DNA from 3 places in the Paenibacillus sp. JSM ZJ436 genome. Region 1 is predicted to be linked to each of the others. Evidence: predicted binding sites of a transcription regulator. Region 1 holds the regulator's gene; each other region holds the start of a gene.
The links. The regulator LexA, encoded in region 1, represses DNA repair genes until DNA is damaged. The targets are predictions, from matches to a motif close to CGAACATATGTTCG.

Region 1 (8,045 bases):
TGACTGTGGCGAGCATGATTTTACCCTTAACTGACGATTCGTTCTTCTCCATAAATGGCTCCAGATAAGCTACAGAAGCCTTCATGACTTCCGCACTCTGCAGCACCTCGGCAACGATCAGCTCGTTATTATTAAACAGTCTTCCAACCTCGGACATCCCTTCCATCAGGGGACCATTAATAATTTGCAGCGGTGAGCTTTTTTTGAGGGCTTCATCCAGATCCGGGATCAAGCCTTCCTTGGAGCCTTCAACCACGTAAGATGCTAGACGCTCTTCTAGAGAAAGGTTCGAGATCTTTTCCTTCTTCTCAACCTTCTTATTCCGGAATGCGGCTACAAAAGCGGAAAGGGTATCATCATTGGTCCGGTAGATCAGATCCTCCGCAAGGCGCTTCTCCTCATCGGAGATAGAAGCATAACGCTCCAGCTTCTCGGTATTGACGATGGCATAATCCAGGCCCGCCTTCGTGCATTCATATAAGAATACCGAGTTCAGCACCTCTCTGCCCGCCTCCGGCAAGCCAAACGAGACATTACTAATCCCCAGAATCGTATGGCACTCCGGCATTGCCTCTTTAATGAGACGAATTCCTTCAATCGTTTCTTTGGCCGAGCCAATATACTGCTCATCCCCGGTACCTACCGGGAACACCAGCGTGTCAAAAATAATATCCTCCGGCTTGATTCCGTATTTATGAACCAAGAGCTCATAGGAGCGCTTTGCAACGTTTAATTTATCCTCCCGGTTTATGGCCTGACCGCTCTCGTCAATGGTACCCACGACCACCGCAGCACCGTACTTATGAATCAATGGAGTTACATGCTCAAACTTTTCTTCGCCATCCTCAAGGTTAATGGAGTTAATAATCGCTTTCCCCTGGGAGTAGCTCAAGGCCAGATCAATCACTTCCGGATCGGTTGTGTCAATCATCAAGGGCACCTTGACCTTTTTGACGACAAGTTCCAGGAACGCGATCATATCGGCCTTCTCCTCCCGATCGGGATCCTGAACGCAGACATCAATAATATGTGCACCGTTCTTGACCTGCGCCCTGGCTATTTCCGAGGCCTCTTCATACTTGCCTTCTACAATAAGGCGCTTGAACTTCCGGGAGCCGAGCACATTCGTCCGCTCGCCGACCATATATGGACGGTTATCCTGTTCAATGTAGACGGGATCAATTCCGGAAAGCGCGGGCAGATGGCTGCCTGAAAGCGGGCGCGGTGCATAACGGCTCATTACCTCACTTAATGCCCGGATATGCTCCGGTGTCGTTCCGCAGCACCCTCCGGCAATGTTCAGCCAGCCTTTTTCGGCAAAAGCACCCATTTTTTGCGCCAAGGATTCCGGAGACTCATGATAGTGACCATTCTCATCTGGAAGTCCTGCGTTTGGATAGCAGCTAATCGCCGCACTCGACATATCTGACAACGAACGAATGTGGTCTCTCATAAACTCCGGACCCGTAGCACAGTTGAGCCCGATAGAAATCGGCTGTATATGCTCTAATGAAATGCAGAAGGCCTCAATATTCTGACCGGCGAGTGTGGTTCCCATTGGCTCAATCGTACCTGATATCATAATTGGCAGCTGGACGCCACATGACTCAAAAGCCTGACGAATGCCAATCGTACCCGCCTTAACATTCAGCGTATCCTGCGATGTTTCCAGCAGCAGCGCGTCAACCCCGCCCTCAATGAGAGCAACAACCTGCTCTTCGTAGCTCTCAATCAGCTCAGCAAACGTCACGCCTCCGGTCACCGACAGCGTCTTCGTCGTGGGTCCTAGGGCCCCGATCACGTAGCGCGGGCGCTCTGGTGTCGAATATTTATCTACAGCAGCACGCGCTAAGCGAGCAGCCTCCAAATTGATTTCTTTGGCTAAATGCGGGATATCGTATTCGGCCAATACCACGGATGTCGCGCCAAAGGTATTGGTCTCGATTAGATCTGCACCCGCCTCGAGGTATTTTTCATGTATATATTGAATCACGTCCGGCCGCTCAAGCACCAGCATTTCGTTACAGCCATCCAGTTCTTCTCCACCAAAATCCTCTGGAGAGAGGTCCTCCTGCTGAATCATGGTGCCCATTGCACCATCGAGGATTAATATTCGTTCTTTTAGCATATCTTGTAAACTTGGCTTACTCAAAGCTACCCCTCCCCGTAAAACGTTAAATCTTAGTGTAACAGAATTAAATTCATTAGGAAAGAATGATTATAACGTGAATTATGCGGCGCAATCATATAAAATACAGGTTAAGGGATGACAAGCTGCTTGTAAATCCTTATAATACTTATTATTCCAAGTGGAGAAAGAGGGATATAATCATGGCTGAAATTGTAATTCGCAACACGAACGAAAGAATCTCCGGCGAGGAAAATGTTCGTCAATTCCTAAACTCGCAAGAGGTCGTATACGAGCATTGGAATATGGATAAGCTTCCAAAGGAGCTGCAGGAGCAGTTTTCACTCTCTGATGATGACAAGAAACGAATTCTTGATATTTTTGATGAAGAAATTCGGGATCTGGCTGCCCGCCGCGGCTATAAAATCTGGGACGTCATCACCCTGTCTGAATCTACCCCTAACCTGGAAGAGCTTCTGCAAAAATTTGAAGAGGTTCACACTCATACTGAAGATGAAATCCGCGCTATTGTTGGCGGTAAAGGCATTTTCATTATTAAAGGTGCAGAGGATGTAGGTTATTTTAATGTGGAATTGGAGCCGGGGGACGTTATTTCCGTACCTGAGAATACGCCGCACTTCTTTACATTAATGGATAACAAGCAAATTGTAGCCGTCCGTTTGTTCATTGAAGCCAATGGCTGGATCGCGACACCCGTGCCTAACCCAGGCCTCTAAAAACGATCAGGAACCAGCAAAAGCAGCAAGGCCTCAGAGGTCTTGCTGCTTTTGCATTGTACAATATTCATAGTATGGCGGTGACCAGCATGTGCGCTATGGGGTAACCTGTAGTTCCTTGACAGGCATCGAATGCATTCCCCTCGCGGTAACGTGAGAGATAATTCGGTATGTACCCGTATCCGTAAACCTCTTCTGAAGTTCATAATTTCCGTTGCCGGAGTGCTGTGCCGGGACCTTTACCTGCATGCCTCCGCCCTCCTGCGTAATTTCGAATTCTACGGTATCCGCATCATCCACCGGTTCGCCCGATTGAGTGACCTTCGCGATCATGGACACAGCCTCACCGGCAGCGGCCACCTCTTTGCTCAAAGATAATTCAACGAGGATCGGATCCTCTAGCACCCATTCCCCGCCACTCCCTTTGACGGACTCCCCACTGCAGCCAGCGAGTGCAATCGCGGCGAGCAGGAGCGCGGACCATAGAGCAGCATTTCTCTTCAAAGACAGCTTCGTGCCAGTGCTCTTCATTCAATTCACCTGCTTTAGTATCGGTTCTACATCCGTAAGGTCATTATACATGATTCCTCTCCTTCGGTGCATTGCAGGAGACTTACAATTATGTGACGATTCAACCCGCCGGAGTTATAAAAAGACCTGGAGACCACCTTCAATTGAGGATAGTGTCTCCAGGCATTCTTCATTTGCTGTATTCAATCAGAGCTTTGATAAAGCTTCTGATATTGGTGTACTGCCCTCAATCAGCTCAAACGATTTGCCCTGTGTGTTAGGCTCTAATAATGCAGTCACAATGGCAGCAGCAACATCTGCTCTTGGAATGCTTCCAGGCTCAAGACTCGGCCCCGCTTCAATGTTTCCGCTGCCCTCGTCATTGGTCAGCGCACCCGGACGCAATATCGTATAAGAAAGTCCGCTGGATTCAACGGCCTGATCGGCATAGTGCTTGGCCACATAATATGGCTTGATGCTGTCGCTCCAGCGCTCCCGTTCACCTGCACCCATAGCACTCACTAGCACAAACCGGTCAATGCCTGCTTTCAAGGCTGCCTCGGAAGCTTTCACCGCCCCGTCGAGGTCGATTAGCAGCGTCATATCTGCCCCGGTATCCCCTCCAGAGCCTGCAGCAAAAACAACTGCTTCACAGCCTTCAAGCGCCTTCGCCAGTGTGTTGACATCATCCTTCAGATTAAGCAGCACAGGATCTGCACCGAGTTCTTCAAAATACCCTGCCTGATCACTGCTTCGTATCAAAGCTCTTACCTCACCATGCTGCTCTCGAATCCAGAGGTCTGTGAAGATTCTTCCAATTTGTCCGTTTGCTCCAAACACTGCTGTCTTCATCGTGAATTCTCCTCTCTAGGTTTAGATCTCATGGTCATCATGGTCTACCTGTATAATTACCTGAATGAGAGAATGTGAAACACAGCTTTAGAGGTACGAAGTAAAAAGGGAACGCTAAAAAGCCCCGAATCATATTCGGGACTTCAATAGCGCAGCATATAAGGATTGTTTATGTAAGCTGCAGCTTATTTAAGATGGGATGCAGCTCCTTCAGATCCTGAATTTCGTAATTCGGAAGGATTGCAGGATCTTTAGGACGGTCGGTTCGATTAATCCAGACGGTTGTCAGTCCGGCCGCATTACCGCCCTTAATGTCAGTTGTCAGCTTATCCCCTACCATTACAGCCCGCTGTGGATCGACCTCCAGCATGCTGAGCGCATGCAGGAAAATGGAAGGATCAGGTTTACCCTTACCGAAGCTGCCTGAGATCACAATGTGATCAAAGTACGGAGCCAGATCAGGCACTCCATCCAGCTTCTCTTGCTGCAAATCCGGACTGCCGTTCGTCAGCAGCAGCAGCTTGACCTTACCTTGCAGCGACTTCAACACTTCAAACGTTTCTGCGTACACGTAAGGGCGCTTTCTTCGTTCCGCGGCGAACTGTTCCGCCAGTGCAGCGGCCAGCTCCTCATCCTGCACTCCGAGCCTGTTCAGTGCCTTGTCCCAGGACGATTTGCGGTAGCCTGGCGCCAGCTCCTGCAGCCGGCGAAACTCTGGCTGTTCCCCTGCCGTGAAGTTCGCCCACAAGCCTTCGTAAGGATTAATGCCGATCATTTGAGTAAAAGCAAATGTATCATAGGTTTCATAAAGCTTACGAGCTTCTTCACGAACAGCTGCAAGCAGCTCCCCGGCATTAATGGAGACAGCGTCGGCAGCCGCTTTGCAGGTAGCTGTAAAGGCCTCTTCTACACTTCGCTCATCCCATAGCAGGGTATCATCCAAATCAAACAACACAGCAGCATTAGACATGTCCCTCTCCCCTTCAATCTTCTGTAATTTGTCGGTTACTCGCGCTCCACCGCAATTTGGTGCATGCTGGCGAATTCCTCCAGCCTTTTCCCCATAGCATCCGTGTCATATCGGTTAATCAGACGGGAAAACACCCAATTGCCGCCCTTTGCTGACGTTTCAATAACGACAGAGCCGTTCAAAAGCCGAATCTTGCTAATTTCGGAAGGTGATAGCTTCCGTTCGCGATTGAATTTGAACGTTGACAGCGTATTTCGGCCAACCTTCAAGAACGGCTTTCTCAAAAAAATCATGATCGCTAGCAGCACATACAGACTAACTCCTACCCAGTTCAGAACGTCGCTTGCTCCAGCCGCGCTCGCTGTAGCTCTGCCCAACAAAGCGTACAGACCTGCCAGGGCCAGAAGCACAATCGGCAGTACATATTTACGACCCTTAAAAATGTGTCCATCTGCCGCTGTACCGTTACCGCCAATAGAGGTCTGGCCCTGCTTCTTACGCTGTTTATTGACCTGGGCCAGGTTCTTGCTTACTTTTCTTTCCCATGAACGAGACATGTCCTTACCCCTTTATTCATGTTTATTTAAAAAGCAGACTTAATGCTTTAAGCCTTTCCCTTTACCGGGCTCTTCATCAACAAATTCAATGGAATCAAGCTGCTGCCGGAAATTTCTTCTTATATTATTGAGATAGATTTCACGAAGCTCAGCACGCTCCTGCTGCTCCTGCTCCGTTAACCCCTCCGTCTTATTCTTTCTCGCGAGAACGTTAATACGCTCCACCAATGCATCAATGTCCATCTGAATACCTCCACTTATATGTTCATTCCTAACTGTGACATGAGAAAAAGAGCTTGTCAAGAAAGCGGCCTTGACCAAGCTCTTTATTATGAAAGAGTCAGATATATTATATCATTATCTATGAAGAAACAGATACGTCATTTTAAATAATGCAGATCAAGGAGAATGAGTATACGATAAGCCTATTCCCTATGACAGTTTAGTAGAGGGGTAAGCTCAGAACCTCTCCGAATTTAATATCATGGCTATTCAGTCCGTTAAACTTCGCAATGGTATGAATATAGTCACGGATGTCCATGGAATCCGGCTTGTGACTAGCTGCAATGCTCCATAAGGTGTCACCTGACTGCACAACGATCTCCCGCACCTCTGCAGGTTCCTCTTCACCCTTTGCAAATACAGTCAATGCGCTGCTAAAGCCCAGAAAGAACACGAACAGAATACCTAACAGCTTGTTGCGGTTTAAAGACATTATGTAATTCAAAGCTTGAGATAAGGACTTCCTTCCCTGTGCCCTGGCTTGCGGCTGCGCCGGGTGGTCATAAATACTCCGATAAGTACTATATTTCAGCATGTCGATCATCTCCCAAACAAATGTTCTGTTTGAATCTACTATAACAAGAACACTTGTTTGTTTCAAGCGTTTTTGCGAACAATTGTTCCGAGAAAAATTATTTAGAACTAACGTTTGTACGAACGGTAGTTCTATGTTATACTTTTACCAAACGTTACATAAATGGGGTTGATAAGGAATGTCGAAGATATCCAGCCGCCAATTGGCCATATTGGAATTTATCCGTACAGAAGTACGCAGTAAAGGGTATCCGCCTTCAGTTCGTGAGATTGGCGAAGCCGTCGGACTAGCCTCCAGTTCTACGGTACATGGTCATTTAGACCGTCTGGAGAAGAAGGGCCTGATTCGCCGAGACCCTACTAAGCCTAGAGCGATTGAACTGCTGGGCCAGGAAGAGTCAGAGAGCAGCAATCTTTTCACGCATACGATTTCCAGAGTGCCTGTAGTCGGTAAGGTTACCGCCGGCGTTCCGATCACCGCTACGGAGAATATCGAAGATTACTTCCCGCTGCCTCAGCATTTTGTTGGCGATGACAAGATTTTCATGCTTTCCGTCGCTGGCGACAGTATGGTTGAGGCTGGAATTATCAATGGAGATTACGTGATCGTGAGACAGCAGCAGACCGCGGACAATGGAGATATTGTCGTCGCCATGACCGAAGAGGACGAAGCTACAGTCAAGACCTTCTATAAGGAAAAGGATCATATCCGTCTTCAGCCAGAGAACTCGGCGTACGAGCCGCTTCGCTTGAATCATGTATCGATTTTAGGTAAAGTAGTAGGCATTTTTAGAGATATTCATTAGGAATATTCACCATCTAATTAAGAGAAGATGACCTCTGTACTTTGTACAGGGTTATCTTTTTTTGTTTTTGCCCCCCAAAACAAAAACCCCTCACGCCATACGGCGCAAGGGATTCCTCTTTTAGTACATGGTCATGTATTGATCGCGTTCCCAACCGTGAACCTGTGTGCGGTACATATCCCACTCGATTTCTTTCAGTTCGTAGAAATGGGACAGGGCGTGCTCACCCAATGCTTCGCAGATCGTTTCATTGCGAATCAATTCGTTCAGCGCTTCCTTCAGGTTAGAAGGCAAGCTTGGGATTCCTTCTTCGATACGCTCTTCTTCCGTCATCACATAGATGTTACGGTCGATAGGCGCTGCCAAAGGAAGCTTACGCTTAATGCCGTCCAGACCAGCCTTCAGCATTACAGCCAGAGCCAGGTAAGGATTCGCTGCCGGATCCGGATTACGAGCCTCAACACGCGTGCTCAGTCCGCGGGATGCCGGAATACGGATCATCGGGCTCCGGTTACTCGCAGACCATGCTACATAGCATGGAGCTTCGTAGCCAGGAACCAGACGCTTGTAAGAGTTCACTGTAGGGTTTGTAATGGCTGCAAATGCACGGGCATGCTTCATAATTCCTGCCATGAAATGACGTGCCGTAGCGCTCAGCCCAAGCTCATC
Region 2 (8,045 bases), on a different contig from region 1:
CGGGATCTGTCCCAGCGAAAGCAGCTGAGCCATGAAATTCCGACCGCGATGATTGTCAGCATCCATGTGAATTGGGCCAAGAACAGCTCCAGAAGCGGCGGGATCGTTCTCCATCAGCCTGAGGGCCGCAGCACGCTGCTAGCCGGCTGTATTCAGCGGCAATTCAATGAGCTCTACCAGCTTCAGCACACCTTTACAGTCGGCAAGCCCTTTTACCTGCTGAAGCTGTCCGAGGTTCCCGCTGTCATTGTCGAAACCGGATTTATCAGCCATCCATCAGACCGCCAAAAGCTGACCAGCCGGAAAGGGCAGGTTGAAATTTCGGAGGCGATAGTTAAAGGCATTATCAGCTATCTAACCATGTATGAATAATTGGTTATTCATACATGGTTTTGTTATACAAATCCATTATGTGTGCCTAAAAATGATTTTATGTGATTTATTATGACATTTTATAATGAAATTCGTGATTTTTCCCTGAATTCTCTCTTTTATTTCCCAAAATTTATGGTAGTATAACTAACATATAGGATCATAAAAAGTATCATCGGGATCAGGGGGAGATCACCATGTTTGAGGGACTGAGAGTAAAGGAAGGCTTTCCGTTATGGAGATCCTGGCGCTTAAACCGCCACATGCAGAAGGATGTCGAGCACATTTTTGAGGGCATTGCGGAGAACCGCAAGGATTTGCTGATGTCGTGGTCGACAGAGTACTGGGGGCATCTGGAGCGTCTGCAGCATGTGATGCAAGAAGCCTTTACGGCTTCCAATGCAATCGCGAATGCCAGGAGCGGTCATAGCAAGCCCGAGCACTGGAGCTCTCTATTGGGACAGGTCTATACCCGGGCGGCCGATTTTACAGAGCTGTTTATACTGGACCCTCAGGGACAAGTGCAATACTCCACGCATGCAGATCATATTGGCACTTGTTATGCTGCAGGAAGCTTCATCGGGGATGCTGTTCAGTATGCGCAGAATAAGGCTGAAGGCCGGATGCTGCTAGGTCCTTACGCAGACTCCAGGACGCAGGAGCTGGGAGCGAGAAGCTCTTCTTTTCACGACGCCATGACGCTGCTGTTCATTCAGGTCATGCTGCATGAAGGGACATGTATCGGAATTTTATGCGGCAGAGTACCAAATGACGTCATCGGAGACCTGATCCAGCGTGAATCGGGTCATGTCTATCCTGACTCCGGAGATAATTACATATTTATGGCGAAGCCCAGCTATCATAAGCAGATTCTTCCTGGCACCGCATTATCACGCAGCCGCTTCGAGGATCGGACCTTTACACACGGAGAGAACCTGAAGGACGGTGTTCACACGGAATACGGGACGGTCACAGTCAAGCACCATACAGAGCTGGAGCTTATATTCAGTGATCCCGCCACAGGCAGTCTGCATCCCGGTGTGGCCGGAACGATACAGAACGGGAGTAATTTATTTGTGGCTTATCCCGGATATCCCGACTATCGGCATATTCCCGTGATCGGCAAGGGAGTCACCTTTCAGCTCCCGCATTGTCCGGATGTATGGGGCATGATGTGTGAAGGAGACTTCGAAGAGGTATACCGGATTCGCAGCCTTGGCTTTCGGATGTTCAAGTCCCAGCTTATGTCATCTCTTGTCCTTGCGACACTAGCGTTCGGCATATTGTTTGCGGCTGCCTCCTTTACTTCTCCTCTCATCACGGCCTTCAGCGGCGGAGCCCTTTGCCTGATCTTCGGATTGGTAAGCTTCTTATGGCTCCGATCCCGTGAAATTAGCCGCGTAAGTGACCAAATGTCTGATTTGACCCGCTTCATTCGTATGAACGCCGAAGGACGGGGTGATCTGACTCAGCGGCTGGACCCCGGGCATTTTCAAGATGAAACACGGGAGCTGGCCAAATGGATCAATAATATGATCGACTCGCTGGAAGGAATTATGATGCAGGTCAAATGGACAGCCAGCGACGTTTCCGCCAGCCAGCAGACGATGCAGGATACTACTTCACTGACCGTTACCTCCGCAGAAAGGGTAAGCGGGAATGTACATGAGATGATTCGCAGCATGCGGATGCAGCTGCAGGACATTGATATTGCCCGAGAGAGCACCGAGAATATGAAGGAAGTTTTGCTGGAGCTGGAACGTCAGGCTCACGAGCAGATCGAAGTGGCACGCAGCGAGGTTCGGGGCATCGGCGACAAGATGTCTCATATCTCCACCCGAGTGGAAGAGAGCAATCAGAGCATTCGTGCTTTCGTGGAAACGGTTCAGGAAATTCGAAATGTACTGCATGCCATTGAGCAAATCTCTTCACAGACGCAGCTCCTTGCGCTAAATGCATCCATTGAAGCTGCACGGGTAGGCGAGCATGGACAGGGCTTTGCTGTCGTCGCCTCGGAAATACGCAAGCTGGCCGAGCTCACGAGCAAATCCACGGACGAGGTGAATGAGATTATCCGGCATATTTACCAGGACACTGAGAAAGCCTTCCGCTCTATGGAAGACGGAAGCCGTGTCATCCATGAAGGGACACGCCTGGTTGCCGCAGCCTCTGAGCTGCTCTCTTCAGCGGCGGCCGAGGATCAACGGAAGCACCAGGCGGTGGACGAAGTGGTCAGCCTGATGGAGAAAATCGCTCTAGTCAGCAAAGAGAACCGTAAGATCTCCAAGGATGTCGAGCACAAAATGCAGGCTTTAACCTCCGACATTCAGAGTGTCCGGCACACCTCGGGCAGCGTGGAGGCCATCGCCCATTCCATGCAGCAGCTGGTGAGCCAGTTCAAGCTGACAGAGTCACGCATCCGCTAATCCATGCAGCAGCGCAGATTTCATTCTGTGCTGCTGCTTTCTTTTGTTCTCTTTCCTACCTTACCGGCAATACATCTCTGCTCCAGCCGGTGCTCTCCAGCACGAGCTGTGAGATGCCGATAAATTCGACTCCTTGCCGCTGAAGCTCTGCAACGCTGTCACTCAGCCCCTGGGCCGTAATGAGCCCGTCAATCCCGACATGTCCGATGGTGACACAGTACTGATGCTTAGCACCATATTCAGAAGCCAGCTTGAGCTGCTTGACAACATGCGCTTTGGTATGGATATTATCCAGAAAAAGATGGTTGCTTATATCCGGCAGCCCCTTTTCAACAGCCAGCCGTCCGGCAACCGAGCGGTAATTCGTTTTACTGTCCACAAAAAACAACCCATGCTCCCGGCAAACCTCCAGCACCACCGACATGATCCGTTCATCTCCGGTAATCCTGGAGCCCATATGATTGTTCATGCCGACAGCATGCGGAACCTCCTGAATGGCCGCCTCCAGCGTCTCACGAATCTCCTGATGACTCATGCTGCTCGTGATGGCTCCCGGACCTAGCCAGCTTGCCTTGCCTTGCCTGGGCTCCATCGGCATATGAATGATGACATCATGACCCGCTGCATGGGCGCGTTCCGCATCTTCACGGCTTGTGCTCAGAAACGGCATCACCGCTGCCGTGATCTTGACCGGAAGCTGCAGCATCTCCTCGGTCCCCTTCTGGCCGCTGCCAAAATCGTCGATAATAATGGACACCTTTCCAGGACGAAGCATTTCTTCCTCACCCTGCAAGAAGCCCTCCGCACTCACCCCCACAGTACCTGTCCAGCTTAACACTCCAAGAATCCATAACCACAATATAAGCTTGTTCATCACCTGCATCTCCTTCCACGTGCACCCATCCGGATTTGAATTAACATGTCCAATGGAAAGACCCTTTATGTACCTGGCGGTGAAGAAACGCAGGCTACGTTTTGAACAGCTTTACGGCAAAAAGAATCATCTACTCAGAGAGTAGATGATTCTTTAAGGATGCGGTCGAGAGGACTCGAACCTCCACGGGGGTTAGCCCACACGGACCTGAACCGTGCGCGTCTGCCAATTCCGCCACGACCGCAAATTGTGTTTGTCGCACCATCATGATCCATATCGCGGCGACAAGATATATCTTATCATGCTAGCTATATCGTGTCAACACTTTTTTAAAAGCTTGATTAAATCTCAGACTTTCGGTTAAAATAAGAACATAAGTTCGTACTTTAATTCTACATTTGAGGTGATCGTCATGGCTGTATCGGGAATGAGTACTGAAGACCGTTCACTGATCAGGAGCTATATGCTGCTTCGATTCACGCACCGCGTGTTTGAACGGGACTGCCGGATTATTCAGGAGAGCGGCGTCTTTAAGACCCCCGAGCTTTATGTGGAGCTCGTCGGCAATGGCGCTAAGAAGACCGCTCTAATGCTAAAGGAAATCAAGCTCCAATTTGCCACCCGTACAATCAAGATCATCGAAATCACCCGAGATGCTGACGGCGTTCAGGCCCGTTATGCTTGCCGGGGATATATCGGTACTCTTCAAATTCTGTGGCCCTGTTTCCAGCAGGAGGTCATGTCCCGTATGCGGGCTTACCTGGGCCTGCATCTTCCTAAAGCGCCGCAGGCGGAAACCGAAATTTCTGCTGCGCCTGCCTGTCCCTTGCCTTGAAGTGCATTAGCATATAGATATACGTAAAGAACCGCCTGACAGGCAGCAGGGCTGCAATACAGACGGTTCCTTAGCGTGCTTGCACCTTGAGAAGATTGGTCACTCTGTGCTAATGCAGATTGGCCTGAACTCTCATCAAGCCCTGTGACATAGCATGTCCTGCACTGGCAGCCGAGGCCACGGCAGCAGCCTCCATAATCTGGGCATCACTAGCCCCTTTCGACCTCGCCTCTTCCATATGGTAATACGTACAAAGCTCGTTGTTCGCGAACATGGCGATCCCCAGCGCGATCAGCTGCTTTGTTTTTTCATCCAGCTCCCCAACCTGAAAGCAGGCCCCGGTGAAGTGATGATAAGACTCTGCAATGGCCGGCATGGCTGTTTTCAGATTGTGGATTTCATGTTTGTAGGCATTGACCTTATCACTGTGAAATTCCATCGATTTATTCCACCTCACTGTAGCTTAACTTCTCCCGTCTAGGTTGTCCCGATGGCAGAAATCTATGCTAGGCATCCAGTGGACTAATGCGCGGTTCGCTATGAAGCTGATAGCTGTAGCCGCGGCTAAGCTTGACCACCCGGCGGTTCCTGCGGCGGATAATAACATGCTCTTCATCCCAGGCGACTACAATCCCGCTCACATCATTGCTTTCCAGACCATCTCGAACGACACGCACTCGTTCCCCGGACAAACGCAGCTCATTTAACTGCTCGTCGTTAATCATACAGGCCCTCCTTTCTCATGATTAAAAAGGCCCCCGCAGGATGAATGTCATCCCGCAGGCAGCCTTCAACAATAAAGCATCATATGGAAACATCAGCCTTGTGCGGAGCATTCACTCCCGCACGCACATACGCCTTAACGCTGAGCAGGCTCGATGCTGTCATTCTTCTCAAACCAGAAATCAAGGACTGTGGATGACATAACCCGCTTCTCTACATATTCCACCTGCTGCTCTGTAAACTGCTCTCTCCAGTTATAAGAAAGCTCTTCACACATGCCAGCAATCGTCAGAAGCTCAGACCAGGCTACATAACGCTTATACCAAAAGAACTGAGGATGTTCGATCATATAGGGATAAAGGTCATCGAATTCGGTGTGCTTGCAATCCAGCGCCCGTTCAAAGTGAACCTTCGCTCCGCTCAGCTTCTCGATCAAGTAAGTTTCAGTTACCGGCTCTTTCCCCATGTTGTTGCCTCCTCTCTCTTTCCTGCTCCTACATTATAAAATAAAAACCCCGCACAGGAAAGGCATAGTTGCTATTTTAGGCACAGGTTTCACAAAATTTCCATAAAGTTTATTCATCCACGAAGGTGATTCTGCCGCCTTCCAGAGACTTGATCTGAAGCAGCGGCTCCACTTGAATGCCCTGCTCTCTCAAGGTTCTCGCCCCTGCCTGAAAGCTCTTCTCGATGACAACGCCTAATCCGACCAGCTCTGCTCCTGCCCGCTCAATAATCTTGATCAGGCCGCGGGCGGCATCCCCATTCGCGATAATATCATCAATAAATAATACCCGGTCTTCCTTACTAATAAACTGGCGGGACATCATAATGTCTGTCACAATGCCTTTCGTGAAGGAAGGCACTCGTTCGCACAGCGCATCAGGGTCCGCCAGCAGCGTCTTCTTCCGCCGGGCAAACACCATGGGAACTTCCAACGCAAGCGCTGCTGCAAAGGCAACGGAGATTCCGGAGGACTCCAAGGTCACAACCCGGGTCACACCCTGATCCCGAAACCGGGCAGCAAAAGCCTTACCCATCTCCATAATCAGGGAAGGATCCACCTGATGCGTCAATAATGCGTCCAGCTTAATCACCTGATCTGATAATACGACAGCTTCCTGTAGAACCCGCTGCTTCAACCACTCCATATCCTGACCTCCCACGCCAATAACCTTTGTCGTAAAATTACCACATTTCAAGAGCATCCGGCAAGTCTGTAAATCCCGATAGCCTGCTGAGCCCTCCATAGTCATGTCCTGCCGGGGACGGGCATACCCTGTACTAAAGCTGTATTGACAGGAAACGGAGGGCTGGCAACGTGAACAAACAGGTGCGTGTGCTTCAAATCGCTTTTACATATATCGGAACCATCGTCGGAGCAGGCTTTGCCACAGGACGGGAGATTCTTCAGTTCTTTACGCAGTACGGCTATCTCGCCGTCTTTACGATCCTTCTGTCGACCGTGCTGTTTATCTTTCTCGGCTCCAAAATGATGACCCTCTCCAGAGCCATCGGAGCCGCCTCTTATGAGGACCTTAATCGGCATTTATTCGGAGAGCGCTTCGGAAGCATAATCAGTCTCATCATGCTCATCATCCTCATTGGCGTGAACAGCATCATGCTTGCGGGTGCAGGCTCTGTGTTTATGGAGAACCTTCACTTCCATTACCAGACCGGACTGCTCATCACCATTGCCGGGTCCTTCCTTATTCTGCGCCGGGGCATGTCATCCATCCTGTACATGAACAGCCTGGTCGTACCGATGATGCTTATGATGTCGCTTCTGATCGTTACGAAGACAGCCACACTGCCGGGTGCGGACCGCTTTATAACGATGACAGGTGACCACAGCCTGCCCAGCGTCTGGCTGGCGCCACTGCTGTATACCGCGTTCAACCTGGTTATGGCTATGCCCGTGCTCGTTCCTTTGGGCAGCCAGACGGGCAGCACGAAGGTAGTACGCTTTGGAGGCATACTCGGCGGAACTGGCATCGGCCTGATGCTGATCTCGGCACATTTTGCGTTATCTGCCCGAATGCCGGGCATCAGCCAATTCGAAATTCCGATGGGAAGCATTGCCCAGCAGCTGGGCTGGTACGTACAAATCGTGTATGTGATCCTGATCTTCCTTGAAATATTCAGCACATTTGTCGCTAATATATATGGCATTACGCTGCAGCTTCAGCAGCGCACGACGCTGCACCCAAGGCTGATCACACTCACCATTATGATTATTTGTTATCTGATGAGTCAGTTTGGCTTTAGCTCGCTGCTCTCCATCCTGTACCCGCTCTTCGGTATCCTCTGTCTGTTCTGGGCAGCGCGTCTATCCCTCTTTGGGCTGTCTGCCAGCCGGAAGCTGTAGCTTACAGCGTAGCACCGTGCTTCAAATAGAGCTTTTTCAGCTCATTGACGGATTTGGACAGAGAATAATGATTCTTGGCCTTATCCCAGGCTGAACGGGCGAGCTCATATCGAAACAGCGGGTCAGAAATTACCTTTTCCAGCGCAATACTGAGTGCGGCAGCATCCCCCGGAGGCACGAGCAGACCGTTTACACCGTCCTCAATCTGCTCTGCAATCCCTCCTACATCGCTTCCGATTAGTGCCAGGCAGCTGAGCGCTGCCTCCGCAAATACAGATCCAAAGGCCTCTGCCCGCGATGGAAGCACGAAAATATCGAAGAAGGGCATAAACTCCTCCGGATGCAGCGTATATCCGTAAAAAATCGTCTCCTGATAGATGTCCAGCTCCTTAGCCAGGTGCTCCAGCTCCTGCCGGCAGGGGCCATCCCCTATAATATGGAGCACAT
Region 3 (8,045 bases), on a different contig from region 1:
TAGAGTCCTTCATTCAAGATCCTGAATAAGACACTATCTCATTAGCCTAGGAGATTTCATCTAATTCTATAGTCCGTATGTCACTGGGTTAGCATGGATGCTGCACAATTTATTACCAAAGCATCAAATGATACAGAGATAAGCACAAAAACCGCTCGAACATCAGAACAGCACCTGACATCCGATCGGCTTTCCACTCATCATCAAAGCCCCTACTGCACCACTCCCTGTTCCTTACGCTCAAAATGAACATGCAGCCTATACAGGCATACCTCCTGCGTCCAGCGGTGCAGCACTTCTAGATCTTCCGCAGTAGGTTCAATATCTAGGCTAAACACGCCATCCTCAAAGCGAGTCATGCTTCCTCTGGCTGAGCTCCACTTGGTCATGGGCATCCTCTCAATCAGCTTGCCTACCCTTACCTCATCATAATCCCACAGCTTTTTCGCATCGTTATCTGAGAAATCAATCCGTTTGCGGTACTCCTTCTCGGTCAGATACTTATGGAAGAATGGCGCGACCTCCAGAGAAGTCACAGGTTCTGCCCATTGTTTCGGTCCACGCTCCAGCATGTACAGAAGAACGATCATTTTGTAGCTTTTGTTCATGGCCGTCTTCTCTACGTCACGCAGCCAGTTCTCATGCCGCCAATAAACTTCTTCTTCCTGCTCACTCAGGCACTCCGCCCATAGAAGAAAGCCAACGTAGGAACCGAATTCATTCCGATACTCCCAGCTGTTGGCGCGTCCGTAGAGGTGAAGCTCCAGATAGGTCGGGATCCGCCCAAGCTCCGCTTGGAGATCCAGAAAAGATCGGTGCAGACGTTCCCGGTGAGGCAGCTTTTTGCGGCTTAATTCATCCAGCAGGTTGATGACCCCAGTCTCCAGCTGGATCTCGCATCCGGCCGGCACCGAAGGAATCACCTTGTCCTTAGCCGTTCCTTTCAACTCCTCGTCATTCGCGAACAGCCGCAGCTTCACATCCGCATTCCGGTAGTTGCCGATCAGGTCGATGATGGTGCGGTGTGTCTTCTGCTCATATAACCTGAGGCCCCGGCCCACCTGCTGGGTGAACACCGTTAACGATTCTGTTGGACGTACGAACAGCAGCGTATCCACACTTGGAATATCCACGCCTTCATTGAACAAATCCACTGTAAAAATAATGTCAAGCTCCCCATCGGCAAGACGCTGGATTGCTTCTGCTCTGGTCATGCCTACCGTTCCGGAATGCAGACTGACGGCGGGGTTGCCCTTCTCCTGAAAATACCCCGCCAAAAAATCCGCCTGCCGGATCGACGAACAAAAGCCAATCGTTCTCGTCTGCTTATGCGCCATCCAGGAATCGTAAATCTTGTCCGCAAGACTCCCTCTTAACTGGGCAGCCGTTAGCTGTTCGTCATCATAGTGCGATCCCATCCAGCGGATGGACGAATAATCGGTATCATCATAGACGCCTCAAAATACTTCGGAGCAAATCCCACGCGATGCTACCTCATTCCAAGTTTATAAATCTTGAAGCAAACACACAATCTGCGTCTCCCTGTTTCAACAGAAACCACCAATGAGCTCGTCCACTAGGTTCTGAATAATGTTAGCTTAACTTTCAGTGGAGACGAGGATCTTGATGAATTATACTTAGCCCCGACAACCTCAGCAAGATAGAGCAAATCTAAGCGCGCTCTCTCATATTTCGTCAATTTTATAATATAAGTATTGAACATCCGTTCGTATTAAAGTAGAATCAAACTACATCCATCAATATTACGTACGTAATAAAGGAGAATACTCTGTCATGAATTTTAGTTATAGTTTTCCAGCTATCCGTGGAACTCAAGCAGGGAGAGATTTCTATACGGTGATGTGTCCACTAAAGCTGATCCCGAAGATATTCGTGTTTGATGAAGAAGAGATTCCGGCTGAGTACCGAGCTCAACGTCTAATGAATAAATCAAGAATCCCCGATATAACCAATTATATTCTTGAAAATCCAAAAGACTACATATTTTCTTCGTTAACTGCGTCTGTAGATGGAGAATTAATCTTTCAGGAACACTCTAATGGGCTTCAAGATATAGGGTATCTTTCGATTTCTCTTGATTCTAAATTTCTTATAAATGATGGACAGCACAGAAGAGCGGCAATAGAAGAAGCTTTGAAAATTGCTCCGGAACTAGGCGAAGAGAACATATCTATAGTTTTTTTTCATGATTTTGGACTTATGCGCTCTCAACAAATGTTCTCAGACCTGAATCGCCATGCAGTAAATACTACCTCTTCAATCGGTATACTATATGATCACCGAGACCAATTGTCTCTTGTAACAAAAGAAGTGATTTCAAAGATTCCCTTGCTGGATCGATACACCGACAGAGAAAAGGTAAATCTCTCAAAAAATTCTCCTAAATTATTTGCATTAAACCATATATTCAATACGAACTGCAGACTTTTAGGCAAACGGAAAGGCGAATTAATCTCTGAAGCAGAAAAGGAATTTGTAACTGAATTTTGGATTCTTTTAAGTTCTACCATTAATGAATGGCAACAGGTACTAAAGAAGCAAGCATCTACTAGAGATTTACGGGCAAACTCTATAGTTGCTCACGGAGTTTTCTTAGAAGCTATTGGCATCATTGGCCACTATCTTTATTTCTATCATCCGGATGAATGGCAGAATTATATAAAAAAATTAAAACATATTGACTGGCATAGGAACAATAAAAATGACTGGCAAGGCCGAGCCTACAGCCATACAGGTCGTATTAATAAGAACAATCAAACCGTTCAACTCACAGCCAACCTAATTAAAAACAAAATTGGACTCTCTTTTACAGAACAAGAACAAAAAACTGAAGATAAATTTAAGGAGGTTTATACTTTTGGAACTTAATATTTTTAACACTAGCAGTAAATTTAATGAATCTAGAGAATTAGTAAAGAAAGTATACCTGGCTGATGACCGTCCCTGGGTAATTGGTTTTAGCGGAGGTAAAGATTCCACCGCTCTGGTTCAAATAGTGTTTCAGGCACTAAGCGAACTTTTGCCTAGCCAATTAAACAAAAAAGTATATGTAATTTCTTCAGATACTCAAGTTGAAACTCCTCTTATCATTGATAAAATCACCCGCACCTTGGGAAGAATTCAGACCAAAGCACTTGAAATGAAACTTCCTATTGAAACCCAAAAAGTAAGGCCAAAGGCTGAGCAAACATTCTGGTCTTCAATTATTGGGAAAGGTTACCCTACTCCACGTCAAAAATTCAGATGGTGCACTGATCGTCTGAAAATTGAACCTGCTAATAAATTTATTCTTGAAAAAGTAGATCAATTTGGAGAAGTCGTTATGCTTCTTGGAGTCCGGGATTCCGAGAGTTCTACTCGTGCGGCAGTCATGCAGTCACATACCATAGAAGGTAAAAATTTAATGAGGCACTCCACCCTTCGGAATGCCTTTGTATTTGCACCGATCAGATCATTTAATGTAGACGACATATGGGAGTTTCTACTCCAATATCCTTCACCTTGGGGCGACGATAATAACGAGCTGCTACAATTGTACCAAGATTCAAGCAGTGAGTGCCCACTTGTCGTAGATAAAGAAGTTAAGGAAAGTGCTGGTTCATGTGGAAACAGTAGATTTGGATGCTGGACTTGCACGGTTGTAACTGAGGATAAAGCACTGAGCGGATTTATAAATAGCGGTGTAGAGTGGCTTACTCCACTCTATGAGTTCAGAAATTACCTCGTGAATATTCGTGAAGATCGTTCTAAACGTCAAAAACATAGAATGAATGGTGAGGTTTATCTGACAACGAATCTCGGTGGAATTAATGAAGAGGATATTAAAGCGAGAAAATATAAGAGTATCAAAAAATCTGAGATCAAGCAATTTATAGAAGATAACAATATTAATTTGGCAACAATTGAAGAACTTGAGGTATTTGTTGAAGACGAAGATGGAAAGTTTAAGCGTTTCGGGGTCGGCCCTTTCACCTTAAATGCTCGAGAAGAGATTCTCAGAGAACTACTCAGAACCCAGAATAAAGTTCGCGAACTTTATGATCCAACTATTGAGCTCATTACTTTTGAGGAACTTAAGGAAATCCGTAAATACTGGCATAACGATCTTCAATGGGAAGATCGCCTACCACGAATTGTTAAAGAGGAAACCGGAGAAACTTATGATTGGCATAAAGATGACCGCCCAGTATTCAAAGACGATCAGCTTACTGATTTAGAGACATTATGTCAGGAAGAAGGCGTAAACTTAAATCTGCTTAAAAAGCTGATATCAGTAGAGAAGGATTTTTCCGGAGTAAAAGTCCGAAGAGGACTTATTCAAGCTTTTGATAAGACCTTAAACCAAGATTTTTTACATTTATAAAGGTGGATTAGATACTTCATGCAGATCAATAAACTGATCTTACGTAATATAGGTGCGTATCACGGGGATCTTAACAATTTTAACTTTAAGACAGCTACTAACCAAAATGTGATATTGATCGGCGGGAAAAATGGTGCCGGTAAAACTACCATTTTGGAATCCATTCGAATTGCTTTATTTGGCTCCATGGCCTTCGGTTATATTACTGAGAATGAAGCTTATTATAAGAAGATCCGTTCCCTGCTAAATCGGAAGGCTCTTCATGAAAACAATCAGGATAAGTATCAAATTGTTCTTGAATATTTATCAACAGAAGAGTTTGAACCTATCATCTACTCTATAATCCGCAGTTGGAATATTAAAGATAATAAAATTAAAGAATATTTATCTGTTAAAAAAAATAACGTTCATCTTAATGCCCAGCAGATTTCTGATTTTCAAAATAAACTCAGAGAAGAAATGCCGCCAAGATTATTTGAACTTTGTCTATTCGATGGTGAGGAGATATCCAGAATCGTATCTGAAGAGAAAATTCCTGATTATTTACAAGATGCAGGAAAAATCCTCTTTAATCTGGACTTATTTATCAATTTAGAAAAAGACCTGCAAAACTACAGACAACAACATGCTAAGAAAAATTCAAACACCTCAAAAGATTTTGAACTCAAAAGTTTAATTGAAATAGAACTTCATGATCTTAAAAATCGATTACAGAATCTTCAAATTGATCTACTTAATTATCAGGATGAAGCTAATGAAATCAAAGATTTGATAAGACAAGATAAAAAGGATTTTGAAATTCATGGTGGACTTATTCAGGAGAACAGACAACAGTTAATTCAACAAATTAATAATATTGAGCAACGCAGAAAAGAAAATTCTGATCAAATTAAAGCATTCACTTTATCATATCTTCCTTTTTTTATCGCTCGTGAAACGTTGGAAAAGGTTTCGAATCAGATTGCCAGAGAGAAAGACTATGATTCTTTCGAGTATATAAGCACAAATTTAAAAAAGAATCACCTATCACAGTTACTAAGCAGCCTCTCACGATCGTCAGATTTAAATTTCTCAGATCAACAAGTTGAACGTTTCCACAAAGACTTGTTAAACCTTTTCAAACCGTCTATTACTGAAGTATTCCATAGATCTTCATTTGAACAACAAAATGAAGTCTACACTATGCATAAAAAAATTCAATCCATTAACGCACAACATTATGTTGAATTATTTGATGAGAATACTGCGTTATTAGAGAAATCTCAGAAACTACGTAAAGCTATTGCTCTAAATGATAATTCAAGTGAATTTAAAGAACTTCTTGAGCGGATTGAAGAAAGTAATAGGAGATTAGAACAAGTTAAAATGATCTCTGAAAAACTAGACGAAGAAATGAATGAAATAGATGAACAAATCAAACTTAAAGAAATCGGATTGACTAAACTCAATGATAAAATACGCGAATATTATAAATTCGATAATTCTTACGAAATGACAGAAAAATTATTAATTGTAAGTAAACGATTTAGAGAACGTCAATGGCAAAAAAAACTTAACGATGTCGCTAAAGAAGCAACAAAAATGATCAATATTTTGTTCCGAAAAAAAGATTATATAGATCGTATTCATATAGACTCGTCAAATTTTCAGATTACACTATATAATAAACAAAAACAGGAAGTTACCAAAGAACGATTATCAGCTGGCGAAAAAGAAATGTTAATGTTGACAGTAATCTGGGCTATGTTCAAAGTATCAGAGTGGAAACTGCCATTTGTTTTTGACACATTGTTTGGCCGACTCGATCAAGACCATAAAAAGTCTCTAATTAGACATTTCATTCCAAAATGCGGTGATCAAGTATTGATGTTTACAACAGATTCAGAAATTGCAACTGAACATTTCAATATGATCAATGACATAACTTCATTATGCTATACATTAGAATATAACTCATTTCAGGAAACAGCTGAAATCGTTCGGGGCAGATATTTCAATGTGATTAAGGAGACAAGCCCAAGATGAATTTCACTCTCAAAACTTCTAAATATGCAAAAGAAACCTTACTACAGCTGCAAGCTTCTACCGGAATAACACCGAATATTTTGATTCGTTATGCTGTAGCTCTTTCTATAAAAAAAGGAGATATCCTCCCCGTCAGCAAAGATTTTAGCGATGGATTAGTTCTCAACAGAAATACCGTTACTGGTGAATTTGATTATATTTTTCGAGCAATGATCACACAAGCTGCATGTAAAGAATTGACTGATGAAGAATACTTTCCAGGATACTTTAATGCGCATCTAGAAAGAGGCATACGTGACTTAGCCTCAGAATACAAAGGCACAGGAAATTCCGAAAAATTCATTCGTGCTTTGCTAATCTAATACAAGAGGTCGGGATAACACATGATCTATTTAGATAACAGTGCTACAACAAAATTACATCCAGAAGTTCTTGAAACCATGCTTCCCTATCTCAAAGAAGAGTATGGGAACCCTTCAAGCAAATTTTACTTATTAGCTGAGAATGCTAAAAAAGCCGTTAAAAGTGCACGCGAACAAGTAGCTTTGTTACTTGGATGTGAGGATGATGAAATTATATTTACTAGCGGTGCAACGGAGAGTAATAACATGATTATCAAAGGAGTACATGATTATTATGGAAAAATATCTAAGAACTCAAATTATATGATCACTTCTCAAGCAGAGCATCCTTCTGTTTTAGAATCTTTCCGTTATTTAGAGGAACGTGGAACAAATGTAAATTATCTTAAGGTTGATTCCTTTGCAAGAGTCAACGTGAACGAACTTACTGAAGAACTGCATCGCCAACCACTTCTCACATCCATTATTTGGGGTAATAATGAAATCGGCTCTTTAAATCCTATTTCAGAACTTGCTCAAGAATTTGAGGAGAATAATCTATTTTTCCATACAGATGCCACACAAATCATTGGTAAAGTTCCGTTCAACCTAAAAGACATACCAGGGATTCGCTTCTTATCTATGTCCGGCCATAAAATAGGAGGACCCAAAGGAATTGGAGTTGCTGTAATTCGCAAACAATCCAAAGAGATTTACACCAAGTTAACTCCTCTATTACACGGTGGTGGTCAAGAAAATAATTACCGAAGTGGAACGCTTGCCGTTCATAATATTGTTGGATTGGGAAAAGCAGCTGAAGTTGCGCATAAACATATAAATGAGAATATCACCAAACTAGAAGAATTAGAAAAATACTTAATTGGACTACTTCACGAAAATTTAGGTGATAAGCTGAAATTTAATAGTGACACCAAAAATAAGATCCCCGGCCTTATTAGTTTGCAGTTTGTAGGAGTAAATAGTGAACTACTGATCAAAAAATTATCTCCTTATGTTGCGCTTTCTTCGGGCTCAGCTTGTAGTTCAAGCAAACCAAGCCATGTCCTTACTGCATCAGGAATTTCTCTTGAGGAAGTCAGACAATCCGTTCGAATCACTTTAAATCCACAAATCAACAAAGCAGATTTAGAGATTTTTAGAAACATTAAATAGGAAACATAAAGACTTGGTAGATTTATATCTGCCAAGTTTTTCTTTCTTATTCTATTATAAAGTTCCCCTTCTTACCCTAATTTTTCAATATATATGCTATAATTATTTAGGTCATAATATCT

Region 2: ACH6EH_RS15380 (YhjD family protein) is a predicted target of LexA. The motif match lies at 4,041-4,054, and genes of this name have one in related genera.
Region 3: dndB (DNA sulfur modification protein DndB) is a predicted target of LexA. The motif match lies at 1,717-1,730, and genes of this name have one in related genera.

The regions. Positions count from the first base shown of each region.
Region 1 covers NZ_JBISEO010000001.1:247,023-255,067, reverse strand. The annotation lists gene metH (methionine synthase) at 1-2,152, opposite strand, end outside; gene ACH6EH_RS01315 (cupin domain-containing protein) at 2,332-2,865, shown strand; gene ACH6EH_RS01310 (FixH family protein) at 2,962-3,396, opposite strand; gene ACH6EH_RS01305 (SDR family oxidoreductase) at 3,583-4,227, opposite strand; gene ACH6EH_RS01300 (HAD family hydrolase) at 4,397-5,197, opposite strand; gene ACH6EH_RS01295 (hypothetical protein) at 5,233-5,754, opposite strand; gene ACH6EH_RS01290 (DUF896 domain-containing protein) at 5,794-5,997, opposite strand; gene ACH6EH_RS01285 (LysM peptidoglycan-binding domain-containing protein) at 6,197-6,571, opposite strand; gene lexA (transcriptional repressor LexA) at 6,750-7,376, shown strand; gene glnA (type I glutamate--ammonia ligase) at 7,497-8,045, opposite strand, start outside.
Region 2 covers NZ_JBISEO010000013.1:10,340-18,384, forward strand. The annotation lists gene ACH6EH_RS15360 (N-acetylmuramoyl-L-alanine amidase) at 1-372, shown strand, start outside; gene ACH6EH_RS15365 (methyl-accepting chemotaxis protein) at 570-2,798, shown strand; gene ACH6EH_RS15370 (divergent polysaccharide deacetylase family protein) at 2,854-3,672, opposite strand; tRNA gene ACH6EH_RS15375 (tRNA-Leu) at 3,833-3,916, opposite strand; gene ACH6EH_RS15380 (YhjD family protein) at 4,085-4,507, shown strand; gene ACH6EH_RS15385 (carboxymuconolactone decarboxylase family protein) at 4,617-4,946, opposite strand; gene ACH6EH_RS15390 (hypothetical protein) at 5,014-5,232, opposite strand; gene ACH6EH_RS15395 (hypothetical protein) at 5,367-5,696, opposite strand; gene ACH6EH_RS15400 (xanthine phosphoribosyltransferase) at 5,806-6,381, opposite strand; gene ACH6EH_RS15405 (YkvI family membrane protein) at 6,552-7,598, shown strand; gene ACH6EH_RS15410 (glycosyltransferase family 4 protein) at 7,600-8,045, opposite strand, start outside.
Region 3 covers NZ_JBISEO010000026.1:3,258-11,302, forward strand. The annotation lists partial or broken gene ACH6EH_RS19375 (helicase-related protein) at 213-1,457, opposite strand; gene dndB (DNA sulfur modification protein DndB) at 1,795-2,889, shown strand; gene dndC (DNA phosphorothioation system sulfurtransferase DndC) at 2,879-4,384, shown strand; gene dndD (DNA sulfur modification protein DndD) at 4,403-6,409, shown strand; gene dndE (DNA sulfur modification protein DndE) at 6,406-6,771, shown strand; gene ACH6EH_RS19400 (cysteine desulfurase family protein) at 6,793-7,923, shown strand.